Regions from separate parts of the Rhodococcus koreensis genome, predicted to be linked through region 3. Evidence: riboswitches for the same ligand, from Rfam matches in the RefSeq annotation. Region 3 holds a riboswitch; each other region holds the start of a gene.
The links. A riboswitch is a leader RNA that binds a small molecule or an ion and turns the genes downstream of it on or off. The one in region 3 is predicted to bind cobalamin.

Region 1 (6,336 bases), 2.3 Mb from region 3:
ACAGTCCGTGTTCGATGGACAGTTCCCGGATGGCGGTTTCCAGGATCTCGAATTCGCTGACCTCCTCCGAGGCCTGGATCGGGGCGTGATCGTCGTGCGAATGCGTCATGTGTCGGCCTCTCCTGCCGGCTCGAGCCAGCGCTCGGAGCACTCGGTTTCCAAGGTGTCGATCTCGTATCCGGTGTAGCGGGGCCAGAGGTCGGTCTGCTGGAAGCGGACGACGTAGAACGGCTCGGTCCGGCCGTCGTCGACGCGTCCCCACGCCTCGTCCTCGGGGATCACCCACGCCGGGCGGTGTTCGACGACGACGCCGGTGTGCCCGCGGATGAATGCCTGCGTGCGGGTGTGGAACATCGACGTCGCATCCTTGACGGTGACGCGGTCGCCGATCTCGAACTTCGTCATGACCGGCCTCCCGCCGTAGGTCCGCCGGCGGTCCGGGCCCGCACTTCGTCGATCTTGGCGGAGAGTTCGTCCGGCGTGATCAGGCCCTTGTTGATGAGTGTCTTGGCAGCCACCGTGATCCACCGCGCGTAGTACGGCAATCCGAAGTAGAGCGTGGCACCCAGGTCGTTCTCGGCGCGACGGCGTTCCTCCGAGTTCCACACGCCCCGCCAGCCGAGGCATTCGCACGTGACGTACGTGCTCATCTCCCAGTCCTCTTCGACCTTCTCCTCGTACGCGACGGGAAGGGCGGGCTGGCCGCCGACGTCGTGCAGCACGTGCCGCAGCGCGTCGAACGCGGAATTGGGGAGGTAGTACGGCGAATCCATCTCTTCGTGATGGAGGGGGCCGTACCCCGCCACTCTGTTCGCCTGTGCTTCGAATTCTGCTGGAGAGTTCATCGCGCGCTCCGTAGGGGTGGACCTAGTGACAGGGGACTCCCAGGAGATGGCGTCCGTCGTGCATCAATTCGTGCAGGTACATGCCACTTCGGGAGATCGCACCCTGGTCGAAGCCGACCAGGTAGAGGGTGAGAAGTGAGAGCAGGACGACTCCGACGGCGATCAGCACGATTCCGACTGATTCGACGGACTTGCTCGGTGAAGAGACGTAAACCATGGCTACTCCTGGAGGAGTTCGGGTTCCGCAACCATCGGCCGTCGATTGTCCGGGCATCGCGACGAGCGCCCCTCGTTCAGCGGCACGATCGATACGACGTTACTCTCGCCGTGTCGACACCCTCACCGTACCGTTCGGTCGAATTCGGCGGGCGTAAATACACCACGGCGAGCCAAGACATCCTCTGAGCGGAACGAGCCGGAACAGAATCCGGCACCGATCTGTTCCACTGAACTGTGACGACACAGCAGAAGCACGACGGCGACATCGAGATCGAGATCTGGTCCGACGTGGCCTGCCCCTGGTGCTACATCGGCAAGCGCCGTTTCCTGTCGGCCCTCGACGAGTTCGAGGGGCGCGACCGGGTCAACGTGACGTGGCGGTCGTACCAGCTGTCCCCGGACACCCCGGTCGGGGAGCGGCGCACCGAACTCGACGCCCTGGTGGAGAGCAAGGGGCTGTCGGCGGAGCAGGTCCGTCAGATGTTCGGGCACGTCGCGCAGACGGCGGCCGACGAGGGTCTGCGACTGGACTTCGACACGGTCGTCGCCGCCAACACCTTCGACGCGCACCGGCTGATCCACCTCGCGGGCGACAGGCGAGATGCCGTGGTGGAGGGACTGTTCCGCGCCCACTTCGGTGAGGGCGCCGTGATCGACGACCGCGAGGTGCTCGTCGACATCGCGGCGCGGGCCGGGCTCGACGCCGACACGGTGCGCGCCGAACTCGATTCCGATGCCGGTGCGGACGCGGTCCGGGCCGATCTCGACACCGCTCGTGCGTTGCAGGTGTCGGGGGTGCCGTTCTTCGTCGCCAACCGCCGGGTCGCGGTATCCGGTGCGCAGCCGAAGGACGTGTTCCTGCAGCTCCTGACGCAGGCGAGCGCGGCGCCGGTCACCTAGCAGCGGGCGAAGTACCGGTTGGCGTCAGCCCGGAACATGAGTGCCAGTGCGGCGATCACCGCCGCGAGGTGCGTGAGCCGGGCGAGCGCGATCACCGCGACGTCGAGCGTCAGACCGGAGACGGCGGACATCGGGTCATCGCACGCCGTCATCCAGGCGATCGGCTCCGCCACGAGCGACGTGACGCCGAAGGCGCCGAGGCTGATCGCGAGGACACCCCGCGCCCACGCCCTGCCGCTGCGGAACCGGGTCATGACGAACAGCACCGCGGCGTAGACGAGAACACGGACCGCGAGTTGTCCGGCGAGCCCGGCGACGTCGGCGTCCGGATTCTCCAGTGCGGTGGACGCGTGTGCAATCGCCTCCACCACGCCGGCGAACAGGGCGAGCCCGAGCAGCCAGAACGCGTGTTCGACCGTCTGCGGGGCCGGTGGTGCGGTGCGAGTGGTCATGTCCCCAATGCTGGTATCGGTGACATCGCGGGCACATCACCCCGGGGAGTGGCGGCCACCCCTACTCGGGTATCGGTGCGGCACCTTGCCATCACTCCGGACGGGGAGCACATTGAAAAGCACGTCGTCGGCAGGGAGGCACTGTGCGCGAGCAGACACGATCCGGAGATGCATGGCCGGCGTTGAAGGTGGACGAGTGGACGCCGACGAGGGACACCCTGCACATGTGGACGCAGATCGTCGGGAAGATCCGCCTGGCCCACGCACCGCTGATCAACCACTGGTGGCAGGTGCCGCTGTACGTGAGCCCCCGCGGTCTCACCACGTCGACCGTCCCGTACGGCACCGAGTGTTTCGACATCGAATTCGACTTCGTCGACCATCGGCTGGTGATCCGCACGAGCGCGGGCGGAACCGGAACGGTTGCGCTCGAACCGAAGTCGGTGGCCGATTTCTATGCGGAGACGATGGACACGCTGGCCGAACTGGGCGTGACGACGACCATCCTGGCCAGGCCCAACGAGGTGGAGACGGCTGTTCCGTTCGCAGAGGACACGCAGCACTGCTCGTACGACGGTGAGTCGGTGCACCGGTTCTGGCGGCAGCTCGTGCAGGCGGATCGTGTGCTGCACGAGTTCCGTGCCCACTTCATCGGGAAGGTCAGTCCCGTGCACTTCTTCTGGGGTGCGCTCGACCTGGCCTGTACCCGGTTCTCCGGTCGAAGCGCGCCCACTCATCCTGGGGGAGCGCCGAACTGCGGCGACTGGGTGATGGTCGAGGGCTACTCACACGAGCTGAGCAGCTGTGGATTCTGGCCCGGCGGTGGCGTCGAGGGCGCGTTCTACGCGTACGCCTATCCGGAACCGGACGGCTTCGCCGACTACCCGGTCGGGCCGGACGGCGCGTTCTACAGCGCGGAGTTCCGGCAGTTCCTGCTGCCGTACGAGACCGTCCGCACCGCGGACGACCCCGATGCGGCTCTGCTGAAGTTCCTGCACAGCACGTACGATGCGGCCGCCGATCGGGGTGGCTGGGACCGGGCCGCCCTGGAGACGGACCCGGCCCGTTGGGACACCCATCCCATGTGAGTGGCACGGTGTGCTCCAGCACACCGTGCCACTCACATGGTCAGGCAGAGGCGTTCGCCGACGCGGGCGCCGTGGCCCGGGTGGCACGCTCCGTGAGGAACGCGAACACGAGTCCGAGAACCAGCCACAGCGTGGCCTGCGTCGCGAGGGACGACAGCCGGAACTGCCACAGCAGCACCGCGGGGAAGTCGTCACCCACTTCGTTGATCGTGGGCAGCACGAGGTATCCGATGGTCGCCACCACGAGGAACGCGACAACCGGCGCCGCGATCCGCACCGACAGGAACTCCTGTGCGGCGACGGCCTTCGCCGCGAAGACGGACGCCACCACGGCGAGCAGGCCCAGCGCGACTGCGGCAAGCCACAACCACGTGCGCTGGTTGATCGTGTCGGGATCGCCGACGGCCGGCGGGTTGGCGGGGTACTTGAAGAACGGCACGGCCTCGATCGCCAGCCAGCCGAGCGCGGCCAGCGACATGCCGAAGACCGGACCCGACAGCGTGGTCAGCCGTCGCGCGTAGTGGAGGACGACGGCGAAGATCGCTCCGAGAGCCAGTCCGGCGAGGGACGTGGCGAGGAACAGTCCGAAGCGCTGCCCGTCGCGGCTGACGAGGGCTTCCTCCTCGTCGTGCGAGTGCCCGGCAGGCTCGTCCGCCTGGGTGGCGTCGTGTGAGTGGCCTTCGGGTTCGGCGGCGCTGTGCGATTCCTCGATCGCGATGGCCGCGTCGATGTGCGACTCACCGAGAACGAACGCGACGCCACCGGCCAGGATGCCTGCGATCAGGCCGGCCAGCAGACCGCGGATGAGGAGTTTCGTGAAGGAATCGGTCAGTGGCATGGCAGACCCAGGAGGTGGCGGCCGTCGTGCATCAATTCATGCATGTACATGCCACTGCGCGAGATCGCGCCCTGGTCGAATCCCACGAGGTAGAGAGCGAGCATCGCGAACAGAACGATCGCGAAAGAGATGACGGCGAGACGGGTCGTGTCGACCGACGAGCCGGGTGCGTAGGCGAGTGCCATAGTTCCTCCTGGGATTTCGCGTCCCCTAGGTCCAGGCGATGGCCGCAGTATCTGGCTGTCGAGGTGGTTCCCGTGAAGGACTACTCCGATTTACAGTGGCGCGACCGCTCCGGGATTGCACCGGATTCCTGCCGAACCATCGCATTGTCCTGCGAACTTTTGCACCCGGCGGGCCGTCGTGTCAATCCTCGGCCCGCCCCCGCCGCTCAGCTCTTGTTCGCCGCCGCGACGTCGAGTACGACCTCGAACTCCAGCAGCGACGCCCCGGACGCCACCGGCTTCTTCCGCTCACCCGCATGTGCTTCCCGGGCCGGACCGTCGCGCCACGCCGCGAATGCCTCTTCGCTCTCCCACTGCGTGACGACGAAGTAGCGGTTCTCGCCCTGCACCGGACGCAGGAGCTGGAAGCCGAGGAAGCCGGGAGAGTTCTCCACGGCGTGCGCGCGCGCCGCGAAGCGCTTCTCGAGTTCGGGCCCCGCACCCTCGGGGATTTCGATTGCGTTGATCTTCACCACTGCCATGCGGGCGAGATTACTCCGCTAGCGTCGGAGTGGTGGCGGGTGAGAGTGCGTTGCACGACGAGGGTGGGACGGGACAGCCGATTCTGCTGCTGCACGGACTGATGGGCAGTGCCCGGACGTGGGGACGGCACGTGCCGTGGCTGCGCGAGCACGGCCACGTCTTCACGTTTGACGCCGCAGGCCACGGCAGGCCCGCGCCGTCGCGGTTGACGACGGAAGCATTCGTAGCAGATCTGTCCGCGGCTCTCGCGGCCTTCACCGAGCCGTGGGTGGTGATCGGCCATTCGATGGGCGCCCTGCACGCCTGGTGCCTGGCGGCCGAGCACCCGGACAAGGTGTCGGCGCTCGTCCTCGAAGACATGGCCCCCGACTTCCGTGGCCGCACCGCCGACGACTGGGCGGCGATGATCTCGAACTGGCCGCAGCCGTTCGCGACCCGGGAGGATCTGTTCGAGTTCTTCGGTCCGGTTGCCGGACAGTACTTCCTGGAGTCGTTCGAGAAGCGCGCCGACGGCTGGTACCTGCACGGCGACGTCGACACGTTCCGCGACATCTCGGCGGAGTGGGGCGACCGGCACTTCTGGGACCAGTGGGCGTCGATCACCGTTCCGGCCCTGCTGATCGAGGGGGAGTTCACCATCACCCCGGACGGTCAGATGCGGACCATGGCGGAGCGGCATCCCGGCGCCGAGTACGTCCGCATCGCGCAGGCCGGGCACCTCGTCCACGACGACCAGCCGGAGCAGTACCGGAAAGTGGTCGAGGAATTCCTCGACGAACTCGGCTGAGAGCCACCTCGTCCGCTGCTCAGGACATTGTGTGTTCGTTTTTTTCGTTTTATGGTTGAGGTATGGCCGCTCTGATGAACCACACGGTGTTGCCGCCGGGCGCCGACGATCGGGACCTTCTCACCGCGTTGAAGTTTGTTCTCGCTGGTCAGGGCGATGTGACGATCTCGACCCCGGAGGGTTCGGCGCGGTTGCCGGACAGTGTCCGCGGGTTGCTCGTCGACGCGGTCACGGCTCTGGATCGGGGGCAGGCGGTGACGGTGGAGCCGCACCGGACGGTGCTGACGACGCAGGAGGCCGCCGAACTGCTGGGCATTACCCGGCCGACGTTGGTGCGGTTGCTGGAGGCCGGGAAGATTCCGTACTCGTCGCCGGGCCGGCATCGGCGGGTGGAGTTGGCGGATGTGCTGGCCTTCCGACAACACGAGCGTGCGCGACGCGGTCAGGTGTTCGAGGAGATGGCGCACGAGGAAACCCCGGACCCCGGCGACGCCGCTGAC
Region 2 (6,336 bases), 7.1 Mb from region 3:
GGGAGATGCTCTTGCCGTGCCTGGCGCTGTGGAACGCCACTACGTCGGCCTCGGCGATGACCCGCGCAGCCTTGACCGTCACCAGTTCCGGGTCGCCCGGTCCGATGCCGACGCCCCACAGCTTGCCGGTCGACTGCTCGTTGGAACTCATTCGACTTCGCTCGCAATCGCATTCAGCGCCGCAGCCGTGATGGCACTGCCACCGCGGCGGCCGCGGACCACCAGATAGTCGAGTCCGCTCGGGTGCTCGATCAACGCTTCCTTCGACTCCGCCGCGCCGATGAACCCGACCGGGCCGCCCACGATCGCGGCGGGCCGGGGTGCACCGGATTCGATCATGTCCAACAGGTAGAACAGGGCGGTCGGGGCGTTGCCGATCGCGACGACGGCCCCCTCCAGTTTGCTGCCCCACAATTCGAGCGCGGCCGCCGAGCGGGTGTTCCCGATCTGCTCCGCCAGCACCGGAACCCGGGGGTCGCGCAGGGTGCAGATCACCTCGTTGTCCGCCGGGAGACGCTTGCGGGTCACGCCGGCGGCGACCATCTGCGCGTCGCACAGGATCGGGGCGCCGTCCGCCAGCGCCGCGCGGGCGGCCTTCACGACGCCGGGGGTGAACGCGACGTCGTCCACGAGATCGACCTGACCGCTCGCGTGGATCATGCGGACCACGGCCTGTGAGACGTCCTCGGGAAAGGCACTGAGATCCGCCTCGGCGCGGATCGTGGCGAAGGACTGGCGGTAGATCTCCGCGCCGTCTCGGATGTACTCGATCATCCGCTCACGATAGAGGCTCCGGGTTCACCGCTCCTCCACCCGGTAACCCGTCTTGGTGGCGACGACGTCGGCGACCTCGCCCTTGGGGCGGCCGCAGCACCGCTCGCAGCCCGACCAGTGCTGTCGGCCCTCCACCGGGAGTTCGCCGCTCGCGACGGCGTCCCGCGCATCGGTCCGCACATCGGCTAGCGCCTTCTCGCACCCGGGTTGCCCGGTGCAGGCGCTGACCTTCAGCCACGGCGAGTTCTCGTCGAAGATCAGGCCTATCGGGGCGAGGACCCGGACCACCTGCTCGGCGGACCACTCGTCCAGATCGCACAGCAGCACCGTTTTCCACGGCGTGACGACTACCGGCTTCTCGACCGCGGCGAGGAATTCCGCCAGCCGGGCGTCGAGGACCCCGAATGCGAGACCGCCGCCGAGGGTCACGTTGCCGTCCGGCTGGTCGAGCCACCCGATCGGCGGCCGGTGCTCGTCGAACCCGCCAAGCGGGTCGGCGGTCGGTGCCAGCGTCAGTGCCGACAGCGTCCGTTCGACCCCGTCGGCGATCTCGGACAGCCGCCAGTGCCGTTCGCGCAGCTCCAGGAAGACGCGGGCGGCATCGACGAGCATCGACACCGCGTCCGCTGTCGGGATCCGGACGCCGCTGTCGCGACCGGCGAGGATCAGCGCGACCTCCGACCCACCGACAGCGTGGACCCCGAAATCGCCGCCGAGCGCCGAGACGTCGCCCCGGCCGTCGTCGAGGGTGAACAGGGTGCGGCCGGGCAGGTCCGCCAACGTGGGGTCGGCGCACAACGTCCGGTCCAGTACACCGATCAGATCGCGCAGGTCCGTCAGACCCCCGATCCGGCCGGTCAGCGGCGAGACGAGAATGTTCCGGACCCGCTCGTGCGTTTCCGAGGGCAGCAGGCCCGCGTCGGCGAGGCGCCCGGCGAACTCCAGCGGATCGCGGACCGCCCGCAGTTGTGCATTGCCGCGGGACGTCAATTCGATCTCGCCGTTGCCGAGGTCGCGCGCCGATTCCGCGAGTGTCTGCAGCTGGGCGGAGGTCAGCACACCGCCGGGGAGGCGCACCCGGGCGAGCGCACCGTCGGCCGCCTGATGGACCTGCAGCGCGCCGGGGCATGCATCGGGGCGGGAGCGGTAGTCGACCATGGTCCCAGGTTACGTCCGGCCCCGGGTAGCATCACCAGCACTTGCGACAGCAGGAGAGGAAGCCGGTGCGAATCCGGTGCGGTCGCGCCACTGTGAGCTCGCCGAAACCGGTGGGCGAGCCAGACCCTCGCCTGCCGTCCTCCGACCTCCGGTTCCGCACAGAACCACCGCCACGGGGCGCGACACCCCCAGGAAGGCTCCACACGTGATCCTGCTGCTCTCCACCTCCGACACCGACCTGCTCAGCGCACGCGCCAGCGGGGCGGACTACCGCTGGGCCAACCCGGCACGGCTGCTGGTCGAGGAGGATCTGCCGGGACTGCTCGACGGCGCCGACCTGGTCGTGGTGCGCATCCTCGGCGGCAAGCGGGCATGGGAAGAGGGACTCGACGCGGTCCTGGCCAGCGGACTGCCCGTGGTGGTCCTCGGCGGCGAGCACGCCCCGGACGCCGAGTTGATGGAGTGCTCGACGGTCGCGGCCGGTGTCTCGGCGGAGGCGCACAACTATCTCGCCGAGGGCGGCGCCGACAACCTCGCCCAACTGCACCACTTCCTGTCGGACACCGTGCTGCTGACCGGTCACGGTTTCGAGGCGCCGGTCCACCTGCCGAGCTGGGGTGTCGCGCCGTTCGCCCCCGACGCCGACGCGGACCGCCCCACGATCGCCGTTCTCTACTACCGCGCCCAGCACCTGGCCGGGAACACCCGCTACATCGAGGCCCTGTGCGAGGCCGTCGACGCGGCGGGCGGCACTCCGCTGCCGATCTTCTGCGCGTCGCTGCGCACCGCCGAACCGGAGTTGCTGACGACGCTGCGCCGAGCGGACGCGATGGTGGTCACCGTGCTCGCCGCCGGCGGCACCAAGCCGGCGGGCGCGTCGGCCGGCGGCGACGACGAGGCATGGGACGTCGCCGCGCTGGCCGCGCTGGACGTGCCGATCCTGCAGGGGCTCTGCCTGACCAGCAGCCGGGAGTCGTGGGAGTCCAACGACGACGGACTGTCCCCCCTCGACGTGGCCACCCAGGTCGCGGTCCCCGAGTTCGACGGCCGACTGATCACGGTGCCGTTCTCGTTCAAGGAGATCGACGCCGACGGCCTGTCCACCTACGTTCCCGACGCCGAGCGCGCCTCCCGGGTGGCGGGCATCGCCGTCCGGCACGCCCGGCTCCGGCACATCCCCGCACCCGAACGCCGGATCGCCCTGATGCTGTCGGCGTACCCGACGAAGCACGCCCGCATCGGCAACGCCGTCGGTCTCGACACCCCGGCCAGCGCGATCAGGTTGCTCACCGAGATGCGGGCCGCCGGCTACGACCTGGGCCCCGCGGACGGGCCGGACTCCGTGCCCGGCCTCGCGGCCCAGGACGGCGATGCGCTGATCCATGCCCTCATCGCCGCAGGCGGCCAGGACCCGGACTGGCTGACCGCGGAGCAGCTGGAGGGGAACCCGATCCGGATCTCCGCCGCCCGCTACCGCGAGTGGTTCTCGGCGCTGCCCGCGGAACTGCGCGAGGGCGTCGAGGAACACTGGGGACCCGCGCCCGGCGAACTGTACGTCGACCGATCGCAGGATCCCGCCGGCGAAATCGTCATCGCCGCAATGCAGTTCGGAAACCTCGTCCTGATGGTGCAGCCGCCCCGCGGATTCGGGGAGAAGCCGGTCGCGATCTACCACGACCCGGACCTGCCGCCGAGCCACCACTACCTCGCCGCGTACCGGTGGATCGCGGCGGACGCCGCGGCCGGCGGTTTCGGCGCCGACGCCGTCGTCCATCTCGGCAAGCACGGAAACCTCGAGTGGCTGCCCGGCAAGACACTCGGCATGTCCGCCTCGTGCGGCACCGACGCCGCGCTCGGCGACCTGCCCCTGATCTACCCGTTCCTCGTCAACGACCCGGGGGAGGGCACGCAGGCCAAGCGCCGCGCCCACGCGACCCTCGTCGATCACCTGATCCCGCCGATGGCCCGCGCCGAGAGTTACGGCGACATCTCGCGGCTCGAGCAACTCCTCGACGAGCACTCGAACATCTCCGCACTCGACCCGTCGAAGCTGCCCGCCATTCGCCAGCAGATCTGGACGCTGATGCGTGCCGCCAAGATGGACCACGACCTCGGACTCGAGGAACGTCCCGACGAGGACGTGTTCGACGACATGCTGCTGCACGTCGACGGCTGGCTGTGCGAGATCAAGGACGTCCAGATCCGGGACGGGCTCCACGTGCTCGGTGCGGCGCCCCGAGACGACGCCGAGGTCGAACTGGTGCTCGCCATGCTGCGCGCCCGGCAGATGTGGGGCGGCGAGCAGAACGTCCCCGGACTCCGTGAGGCTCTCGGCCTCAGCGAGGACGGCGACGAATCCCGCACCCGTGTGGACGAGATCGAGCAGCAGGCGCACGGGCTGGTGCAGGGCATGCACAACGCCGACTGGAACCCGGACGCCGCCGACACCCTCACCGACGACGCCACGGTCGCGAAGATCCTGCGGTTCGCGGCCACCGAGGTGGTGCCCCGGCTGCGGGAGACGGACAACGAGATCGCCCAGGTGTTGCACGCGCTCGACGGCGGTTTCATCGCCGCCGGGCCGAGCGGGTCGCCGCTGCGTGGGCTGATCAACGTGCTCCCGACGGGCCGGAACTTCTACTCCGTCGACCCGAAGGCCGTGCCGTCGCGGCTCGCCTGGGAGACCGGTCAGGCGATGGCCGAATCGTTGCTGGACCGCTACAAGTCCGATCACGGCGAATGGCCGCGGTCGGTGGGGCTGTCCGTGTGGGGCACGTCCGCGATGCGCACGTCCGGCGACGACATCGCCGAGGTGTTCGCGCTCCTCGGCGTGCGCCCGGTGTGGGACGAGGCGAGCCGGCGCGTGGTGAACCTCGAGGTGATCGACCTCGAGGAACTGGGCCGTCCGCGCATCGACGTCACCGTCCGGATCAGCGGCTTCTTCCGAGACGCGTTCCCGCACGTCCTGGCGTTGCTCGACGACGCCGTCCGGCTCGTCGCCGCACTGGACGAACCGGCCGAGAGCAACTTCGTGCGCGCCCATGCGCAGGCGGATCTCGCCGAGCACGGCGACGAACGTCGCGCGACCACCCGCATCTTCGGGTCCAAGCCGGGCACCTACGGGGCCGGACTGCTCCAGCTGATCGACTCCAAGAGTTGGCGCGGCGACGCCGACCTCGCCGACGTGTACACCACGTGGGGTGGGTTCGCGTACGGCCGCGGACTCGACGGCGCACCCGCCGCCGACGACATGCGGACGGCGTACCGGCGAATCACTGTGGCGGCCAAGAACACCGACACCCGCGAACACGACATCGCGGACGCCGACGACTACTTCCAGTACCACGGCGGGATGGTCGCGACCGTGCGGGCGCTCACCGGGAAGTCCCCCGAGGCGTACATCGGCGACAGCACCCGGCCCGAGTCGGTGCGCACCCGGACCCTGTCGGAGGAGACGTCCCGCGTCTTCCGGGCCCGGGTCGTGAACCCGCGGTGGCTCGAGGCGATGCGCCGCCACGGCTACAAAGGCGCGTTCGAGATGGCGGCGACCGTCGACTACCTGTTCGGATACGACGCCACCACCAACGTCGTCGCCGACTGGATGTACGAGAAACTCGCCGAGTCGTACGTGCTGGACGAGCAGAACCGCAAGTTCATGGAACAGTCCAACCCGTGGGCCCTGCACGGCATCGCCGAACGACTCCTGGAGGCGGCCGAGCGGGACATGTGGGAGCACCCCGAGCAGCAGACCCTCGACGGCCTGCGGCAGGTGTACCTCGAAACCGAAGGCGAACTCGAAGGGGACTGACCGGCATCGGGGCTAGCATGGGCCGGGTGACCACAGAATTCGATCGGGTGTCGTCCGCGAAGTATGTCCTGCTCACCACGTTTCGGAAAGACGGCACCCCGGTGGCGACGCCACTATGGGCCGCCGCCGACGGTGACCGTCTGCTGATGTGGACGGTCACCGACTCCTACAAGGTCAAACGCATCCGCCGCAATCCGGAGGTGACGGTGGCCGCGTGCGATGCGCGCGGCAAGCCGAAGGGCCCCGAGGTACCGGCCCGCGCCGTCATCCTCGACGCCGCGGACACCGATCACACCCGGGACGTGATCGCCCGCAAGTACGGCATCCTCGGCTGGCTCACGATGAAAGGCAGCCTCCTGCGCCGAGGAAAGACCGGCACCATAGGACTCGCCGTCACGGCCGACGACCGGTAGCCCTTGTGTGGTCCGATGCGTCTCCCGGTGGGGCTCGGGCGCATACGATCTGGTGATGTCGCAGACGCTTCCCGCAGATGTTCGCCGCGGACAGCTCATCGAGGCGGGGCTGGCGATCGCCGCTCACCAGGGTGTCGCCGCGCTGACCATCCGCCGCCTGGCCGACGCGGCCGGTGTGTCGCT
Region 3 (6,336 bases):
TAGATCGCGCCGAGGTGCAGGACGTGGTCGGCCGTGGGCACGGACCCGAGTCCGAGGCCGGGCTCGGTCAGGTCACCGATCAGGGGATGCACGCGTTCGCCGCCGGGCATGCTGTCGACGAGTGCCTCCAGCCGCGCGACGGACGCGCGCCGGACGAGGACGTGGATCTCGGCTGATGCATCGCGGTCGAGGATCAGGGGCAGCACGTGCCGACCCAGGAATCCGGTACCGCCGGTGACGAGGTAGGTGGCCATGCCCCGAACTTACTCCAAAGTAAGATGATGTACTAGTGGCCGAGACCCACCTTGGCGTGCACCTTTTTCATCCAGGCCGGAGCCCACCAGTTGGCCTCGCCCATCAGCTTCACCAGGGACGGAACGAGGAGCATCCGGACCACCGTCGCGTCGACGAGCAGCGCGACGATCATGCCCACGCCGAGGAACCGCATGATCGACAGACCGGAGATCGTGAACGCCCCGGTCACCACCACGAGCAGCAGCGCGGCGGCCGTCACGATCCGGCCGGTGCGCTCGGTGCCGAAACGCACCGCTTCCTCCGTCGTCGCGCCCGCCTCGTGCGCCTCGACCATGCGCGACATCAGGAACACCTCGTAGTCGGTGGACAGGCCGAAGACGACGGCGAGAATGAGGACCACGAACGTCGCCTCGAGCGGTGCCGGACTGACCCCGAGCAGGCCCGCGCCGTGTCCCAGCTCGAAGATCCAGGTGAGCACCCCGAACGTGGCGGCGAGACTCAGCCCCGCCATCGCGACCGCTTTGATCGGCAGCACCACCGAGCCGAACGCCAGGAACAGCAGGACCAGCGTCGAACCCACCATGATCGCGATCATGACCGGCATCCAGTGCACGATCGCCGCGTTGCCGTCGTCGACGGTCGCCTGGCCGCCGCCGACGAGCAGTTCGGTTCCCTCGGGGACGGAGATGGCGCGGAGACCGTCCACCGCCGCGCTCTGGTCGTCGGTGGTCACTCCCTCGGAGTAGACGGCCTGCACCGCCACCAGTTCGCCGTTGGACGCGACGACGGTGGCGGCGCCGATGCCCGGCACCTGGCCGGCGGCCTGTGCCACCGCGGCTCCGTCGGCGGCGGTCGGCGCGGTGCCGTCGGTGCCGCGGAGGATCAGGGTGGCGCCGTTCCCGGTGGTGGGAAATTCGGTGGTGAGGGTGTCGGTGGCGATACGGGCGGGATCGTTCTCGGGCAGCGCCGTGTACGTGACCTCGCCGAGTGACGCGCTGAGCAGCGGCGCGGCCAGGACCATCAGACCCGCGACGATTCCGACCGCGATGGCGACCGGCCGACGCATCACCCAGGTGACGACGGAGCCCCAGAACTTGCGGGCGCGCACCTCACCGCGCTGCGCCGCGTCCTTGCGCCAGCTCAGCGCGTTGATGCGGTGACCGAGGATCGCGAGCAGCGCGGGCACCGCGGTGAGGGACAGCAGCGCCGCACTCGCGACCGCGGCCATCGCACCGAACCCGAGCGACTTGATCACGTCCTGCGGAAACACCAGCATCCCCGAGAACGCGCACACCAGAAGCAGACCGGAGAACAACACGGTGCGACCCGCGGTCAGGACGGTGCGCCGGGTCGCCTCGGCCACGTCGGCGCCGGACTCCAGTTCCTCGCGGAAACGGCCGACGATGAACAGGCCGTAGTCGATCGCGAGCCCCAGGCCGAGCAGGGACGCCACATTGATCGCGAACGAACTGACGTCGGTGAACAGGGTCAGCAGGCGCAGCGTCGCGAGGGCGCTGAAGATCGAGAGCAGCCCGACGAACACCGGAACGGCGGCGGCGACCAGTCCGCCGAAGATGAAGACCAGCAACACGAGAGTGATCGGCAGCGCGATCGCCTCGGCCAGCACCAGGTCCTGCTGCAGCCGGTTGTTGAACGCCACACCCACCACCGAGTTGCCCGCGAACTCGGTGTCGACGCCCTCCACCTCGAGCTTCGGCAGCAGATCGTTGAACGTGGCGGCGGTGATCCCGGCATCCGGGTCGACGGTGATCGCGGCCGACGCCTTGGTGCCGTCCTCCGACACCATCAGGTGCTTCCTCGTCGCGTCCGCCGTCCAGTACGACGTCACCGAATACGTCGGCACCTCGGCGGCGAACCGGTCGAGACTCGCGGTGACCTGGGGGCCGATGTCGTCGAGGGTCTTCCCGTCGGGTGCGGTGTAGATGGCGATGATGTCCGGCGTTTGCGGACCCAGATTGTCCTCGACGATTCGCGCCACCTCGGCGGATTCGCTACCGGGGTCGATGAATCCGCCGGAGCTGAGCTTTGCGAACACACCGGTGCCCCACACGCCGCTCACCACAACGGCGAACACGGCGAGGGTCAGGACCCACCATTTGCGTGAAACAACGGTCGAGGCCCAACGTGTCATGCGTCAACTCCGGGTGATCGGGGGCGGTCGGCTGCGACTGCCGACTGTAGTGCGGATCGAGGGATTGCCGGTGGGGGTGTGACGCTGGTCCCGGCAAATCGTGCATACTCGGCAGTGCACTTGCAGTCACACGCACGGGGGAAGCCGGTCCGAATCCGGCGCTGACCCGCAACGGTAGGCCACCAGAGCATTTCGGTGGCGAGCCCGATTACCCGGCGTGTGGTGTGCGACATCCTTTTCGTCGTGGTCTACGAAGCGGAGTCCCGCAGGCGCGCCTGCACGTGGGCGTCTGCCGGCTTCTCATTCGTGGCTCTGAGCCGCAATGAGGTTTACATGCACTGTCAGTTGTTCCGAAGTTCCGCTCTGGTCACGCTCGCCGTGGCCGCGCTGGTGGTCGCCGGATGTTCGCGCGGGGAGTCCGTGGGGCAGACCGCTTCCGCCGAATCCTTCGCCGAGCCGGTGTCCGTCACCAACTGCGCGCGAACGGAGACGTTCGACGCGCCGCCGCAGCGCATCGTCAGCATGAACGATCACGTCACCGAGGTGCTGATCGAGATGGGGGCCGGTGATCGCATCGTCGGCACGGGGTACGGCGACGCGACCCCGCTGCCGGAGTTCGCGGATGCCTTCGCGAAGATCCCGAAACTCGCGAAGGAATACCCGACCCGGGAACAGATCCTCGACCTCGACCCCGACCTGGTGGTCGGCGGCATGCGCAGCGCGTTCGACGAGAAGGAGGGACGCTCGCGCGAATCCCTCGGCGAACAGGGCATCCCCACCTTCCTGTTCTCCGAGTACTGCGGGCAGGGTTTCCCCGACATCGGACTGCTGCGCAGCGATTACACGCAGCTCGGTGAGATCCTCGGCGTCCCGGACGAGGCAGTCGCCGTCAGCGAACGGGTGACGTCCGGGTTGCAGGCCGTGCGGGACGAGATCGCAGGCACCGCCCCGGTTCCGACGTTCTTCTACGATTCCGGCGAGGACGTTCCGCTGACGATCGGCGGTGTGGGTGTCGGCCAGCTCATCGCGGACCACGCGGGTGCGGCCAACCTCTTCGCGGAGGGGGAGAAGCCGTATTCGAAGTCCACGTGGGAGATCATCGGTGAACGCGCCCCGGAGGCGATCGTCGTCCTCGACTACGGCACGACGAGCGCGCAGGCGAAGATCGACTTCCTGAAGTCGCACCCGATCATGTCGACGACGCCCGCAGTGAAAGCCGGCCGTTTCGTGGTGGTGCCGCTCGACGACTTCTTCGAGAGCCCGCGCCTGGTGCGGTCGGTGGAGACGATCGCGCGGGCGCTGCATCCGGACGCCGTCGGCGCGCGATGACCACGACCGCCGAACGTGCGGCGCCACACGCGTCGCCCACGCACCCCTCCCGGGCGCGCGTCGGGTTCGCGGGCCTGGTGATGCTGCTCGCCCTGACGACCCTGTTCGTCCTTGGCCTCGCCGTGTCGTTCGGTTCGGTGCGCATCCCGGTCGGCGACGTCTGGGCGATCGTCGCGCACCGGGTGGCCCCGGGTGCGTTCGAGCCCTGGTGGTCGCAGGCCCGGGAATCGATCGTGCTGGACTCCCGGTTGCCGCGGGCGCTGACCGCCGCGGTCGTCGGGGCGGCGCTCGCCCTGGCAGGAGCCGTGGCGCAGGCGGTGACACGTAATCCGCTGGCCGATCCGTATCTGCTCGGCGTGTCCTCGGGTGCGGGTTTCGGCGTGGTGGTGGTGACGGTGCTCGGGCTCGGAGTGGGAGCGCGCGGCGTGTTCACGATTCCCGCCGCGGCGTTCCTGGGCGCCATGGTGCCGCTGTTCCTGTCACTGGCGATCGGCGGCCGGTATCCGCAGCCGACCGCGGTCATTCTCGTCGGTGTCGCGTCGGCGCAGGTGTTCTCCGCCCTCATCACCTTCTCGATCCTGGTCGTCGCCGACGAGCACCAACTGAGTTCGGTGATGCACTGGCTGGCGGGCGGTTTCGGCGACTCACGCTGGTCGACGGTGATTTTCCCGGCTCTCGCACTCGCGACGGTGGGGGCGGCGATGATGCTGAGCGCGAGCCGTGTCGACCTGCTGCAGGCGGGAGACGAAGGCGCCGCCGCCCTGGGGATGAACGTGCGGCGCTTCCGCGTCGTGCAGTTGCTCGGGGTGTCGATGCTGGCAGGGGCGGCCGTGTCCGTCGCCGGCGGCATCGGCTTCATCGGCCTGCTCGTGCCGCACCTGGCCGGGTACGTCGTGGGTGCCCGCGCGGTCAGGCTGCTGCCCGTCGCCGCGTTCCTCGGCGCGATCGCGATGGTCGCGGCGGACACGGCCGCGCGGTCGGTCGCGCGGAGCATCGAGGTCCCGGTGGGCGTCGTCACCGCCCTGGTGGGAGCACCGATCTTCGTGTGGATGCTGTACCGGCAGTACGGGAGGGCCGAGTGACCGCGCTGAGCCTGCACCGGGTCCGCGCCGAACTCGGATCGCGGGAAGTGCTGCACGGCGTCGACCTCGCCGTCCGTCCCGGTGAGGTGCTGGCGCTGGTCGGGCCCAACGGTTCCGGGAAGACCACGGCGCTGCGCTGCTGCTACCGCGCGCTCACCCCGACCGCGGGCGCCGTCGTCGTCGACGGAACGGACAGCGCCGATCTGGGCAGACGAGAACTCGCCCGCACGATCGGCGCGAGCACCCAGGAACCGCGGGTGTCCGCGGGACTGACCGTGCGCGAATCCGTGTCGCTCGGACGCGTCCCGCACCGGGGCTGGTTCGAACGGGCGAACGGGGTCGACGGCGAAATCGTGGAGACGTGTATACGGCAGGTGGGGCTGGCCGAACTCGCCGGCCGCGACGTGCAGGCGCTGTCCGGTGGGGAACGCCAGCGGGTGTCGATCGCCCGGGCTCTCGCGCAGCAGCCGCGGGTCCTGCTGCTCGACGAACCCACCAACCACCTCGACCTGCGGCATCAGCTGACGGTGATGAACCTGCTGCGCGACCTCGCGCGCGACGGTCTCGCGATCGTCGTGACCATGCACGACCTCCGGCTTGCCGTGGAGTACTGCGACACCCTTGCCGTGCTGCACGATGGACGGGTGATCAGCACCGGTCCGCCCGCCGACGTCCTGGACGACACCGTGCTCGGCGGGGTGTTCGGCATCCGCGCCGTCGTGCGGTCGAGTCCGCGGCTGACGATGGAGATCCTGGGGCTGGCCGATGGATGAGCAACTGCGGCGCGCGTACGAGCTGACCGCACGCCGCGTCCCGATGATCGCCGACCAGATCGCACACCCCGGCGCAGCCTCGTTCCCGGCCGTGCGCCTGACCGATCCCGGCTGGCTCGCGGACCGGGTCGCGGACACGGCGAGGCGGTGGGGCAGCGACGATCCCCGGGTCAACGGGACGCTGTGGTGGTACTCGGCCAGTTCGACGCTGACCGGGATCCCGATCGCGACCGCGCTCGTCACGGGTGTCGCCGCCCACCCGGGGCTCGGCGACGCCGTGGCATTCCTCCGCGACGACGGGTACCTCGGGGGCATCACCGCGTCGTCGGGGCTGCCGGTCACCGAGGGGCTGTCCGAACTCGCGGCCGAGATGGCCGCGGCACTGACGCCGATCGTCGATGCGCTCGCCGCGGTGTCCGGGGTGCGGCACGCCGCGATGTGGGCGATCACCACGGATTCGATCGCCAACCGGGCCCTCGACGCGGGAACGGCGTGCGGCGACCGCGCCCGCGGCAGCATCTTCGCCCGGGGTCTGGTGGACGCACTTCGCCGCGCCGGTGTCGTGCTGCCGGACCCGCGGTTCGTCGACGTCCGGGCCGGGGCGCTGTCGCGCCGGTTCACGCAACGGGCGTCGTGCTGCCTGATCTACGAGACCCCCGGCTCGGGCAAGTGCGTGAGCTGCCCGCGAAGGCCTGCCGAGGACCGTCTGAGAGGTCTGGCCGCGCTGGTGAGGTGACCCGCATTG

Region 1: another riboswitch for cobalamin. It lies ahead of JWS14_RS23975 (CbtB domain-containing protein); the one in region 3 lies ahead of JWS14_RS33865 (ABC transporter substrate-binding protein).
Region 2: another riboswitch for cobalamin. It lies ahead of JWS14_RS01520 (cobaltochelatase subunit CobN); the one in region 3 lies ahead of JWS14_RS33865 (ABC transporter substrate-binding protein).

What each region holds. Positions count from the first base shown of each region.
Region 1 is NZ_CP070609.1:5,223,867-5,230,202, forward strand. It holds gene scnC (thiocyanate hydrolase subunit gamma) at 1-109, opposite strand, end outside; gene JWS14_RS51175 (SH3-like domain-containing protein) at 106-405, opposite strand; gene JWS14_RS51180 (SH3-like domain-containing protein) at 402-845, opposite strand; gene JWS14_RS23950 (CbtB domain-containing protein) at 868-1,062, opposite strand; gene JWS14_RS23955 (DsbA family oxidoreductase) at 1,299-1,964, shown strand; gene JWS14_RS23960 (hypothetical protein) at 1,961-2,416, opposite strand; gene JWS14_RS23965 (DUF5996 family protein) at 2,560-3,504, shown strand; gene JWS14_RS23970 (CbtA family protein) at 3,545-4,342, opposite strand; gene JWS14_RS23975 (CbtB domain-containing protein) at 4,333-4,527, opposite strand; cobalamin riboswitch at 4,551-4,683, opposite strand; gene JWS14_RS23980 (antibiotic biosynthesis monooxygenase family protein) at 4,734-5,048, opposite strand; gene JWS14_RS23985 (alpha/beta fold hydrolase) at 5,081-5,836, shown strand; gene JWS14_RS23990 (helix-turn-helix domain-containing protein) at 5,899-6,336, shown strand, end outside.
Region 2 is NZ_CP070609.1:378,329-384,664, reverse strand. It holds gene JWS14_RS01535 (precorrin-2 C(20)-methyltransferase) at 1-151, opposite strand, end outside; gene JWS14_RS01530 (precorrin-8X methylmutase) at 148-774, opposite strand; gene cobG (precorrin-3B synthase) at 799-1,932, opposite strand; cobalamin riboswitch at 1,939-2,081, shown strand; gene JWS14_RS01520 (cobaltochelatase subunit CobN) at 2,138-5,740, shown strand; gene JWS14_RS01515 (PPOX class F420-dependent oxidoreductase) at 5,758-6,153, shown strand; gene JWS14_RS01510 (TetR/AcrR family transcriptional regulator) at 6,209-6,336, shown strand, end outside.
Region 3 is NZ_CP070609.1:7,495,050-7,501,385, forward strand. It holds gene JWS14_RS33855 (SDR family oxidoreductase) at 1-254, opposite strand, end outside; gene JWS14_RS33860 (MMPL family transporter) at 287-2,407, opposite strand; cobalamin riboswitch at 2,501-2,641, shown strand; gene JWS14_RS33865 (ABC transporter substrate-binding protein) at 2,741-3,736, shown strand; gene JWS14_RS33870 (FecCD family ABC transporter permease) at 3,733-4,818, shown strand; gene JWS14_RS33875 (ABC transporter ATP-binding protein) at 4,815-5,591, shown strand; gene JWS14_RS33880 ((2Fe-2S)-binding protein) at 5,584-6,327, shown strand.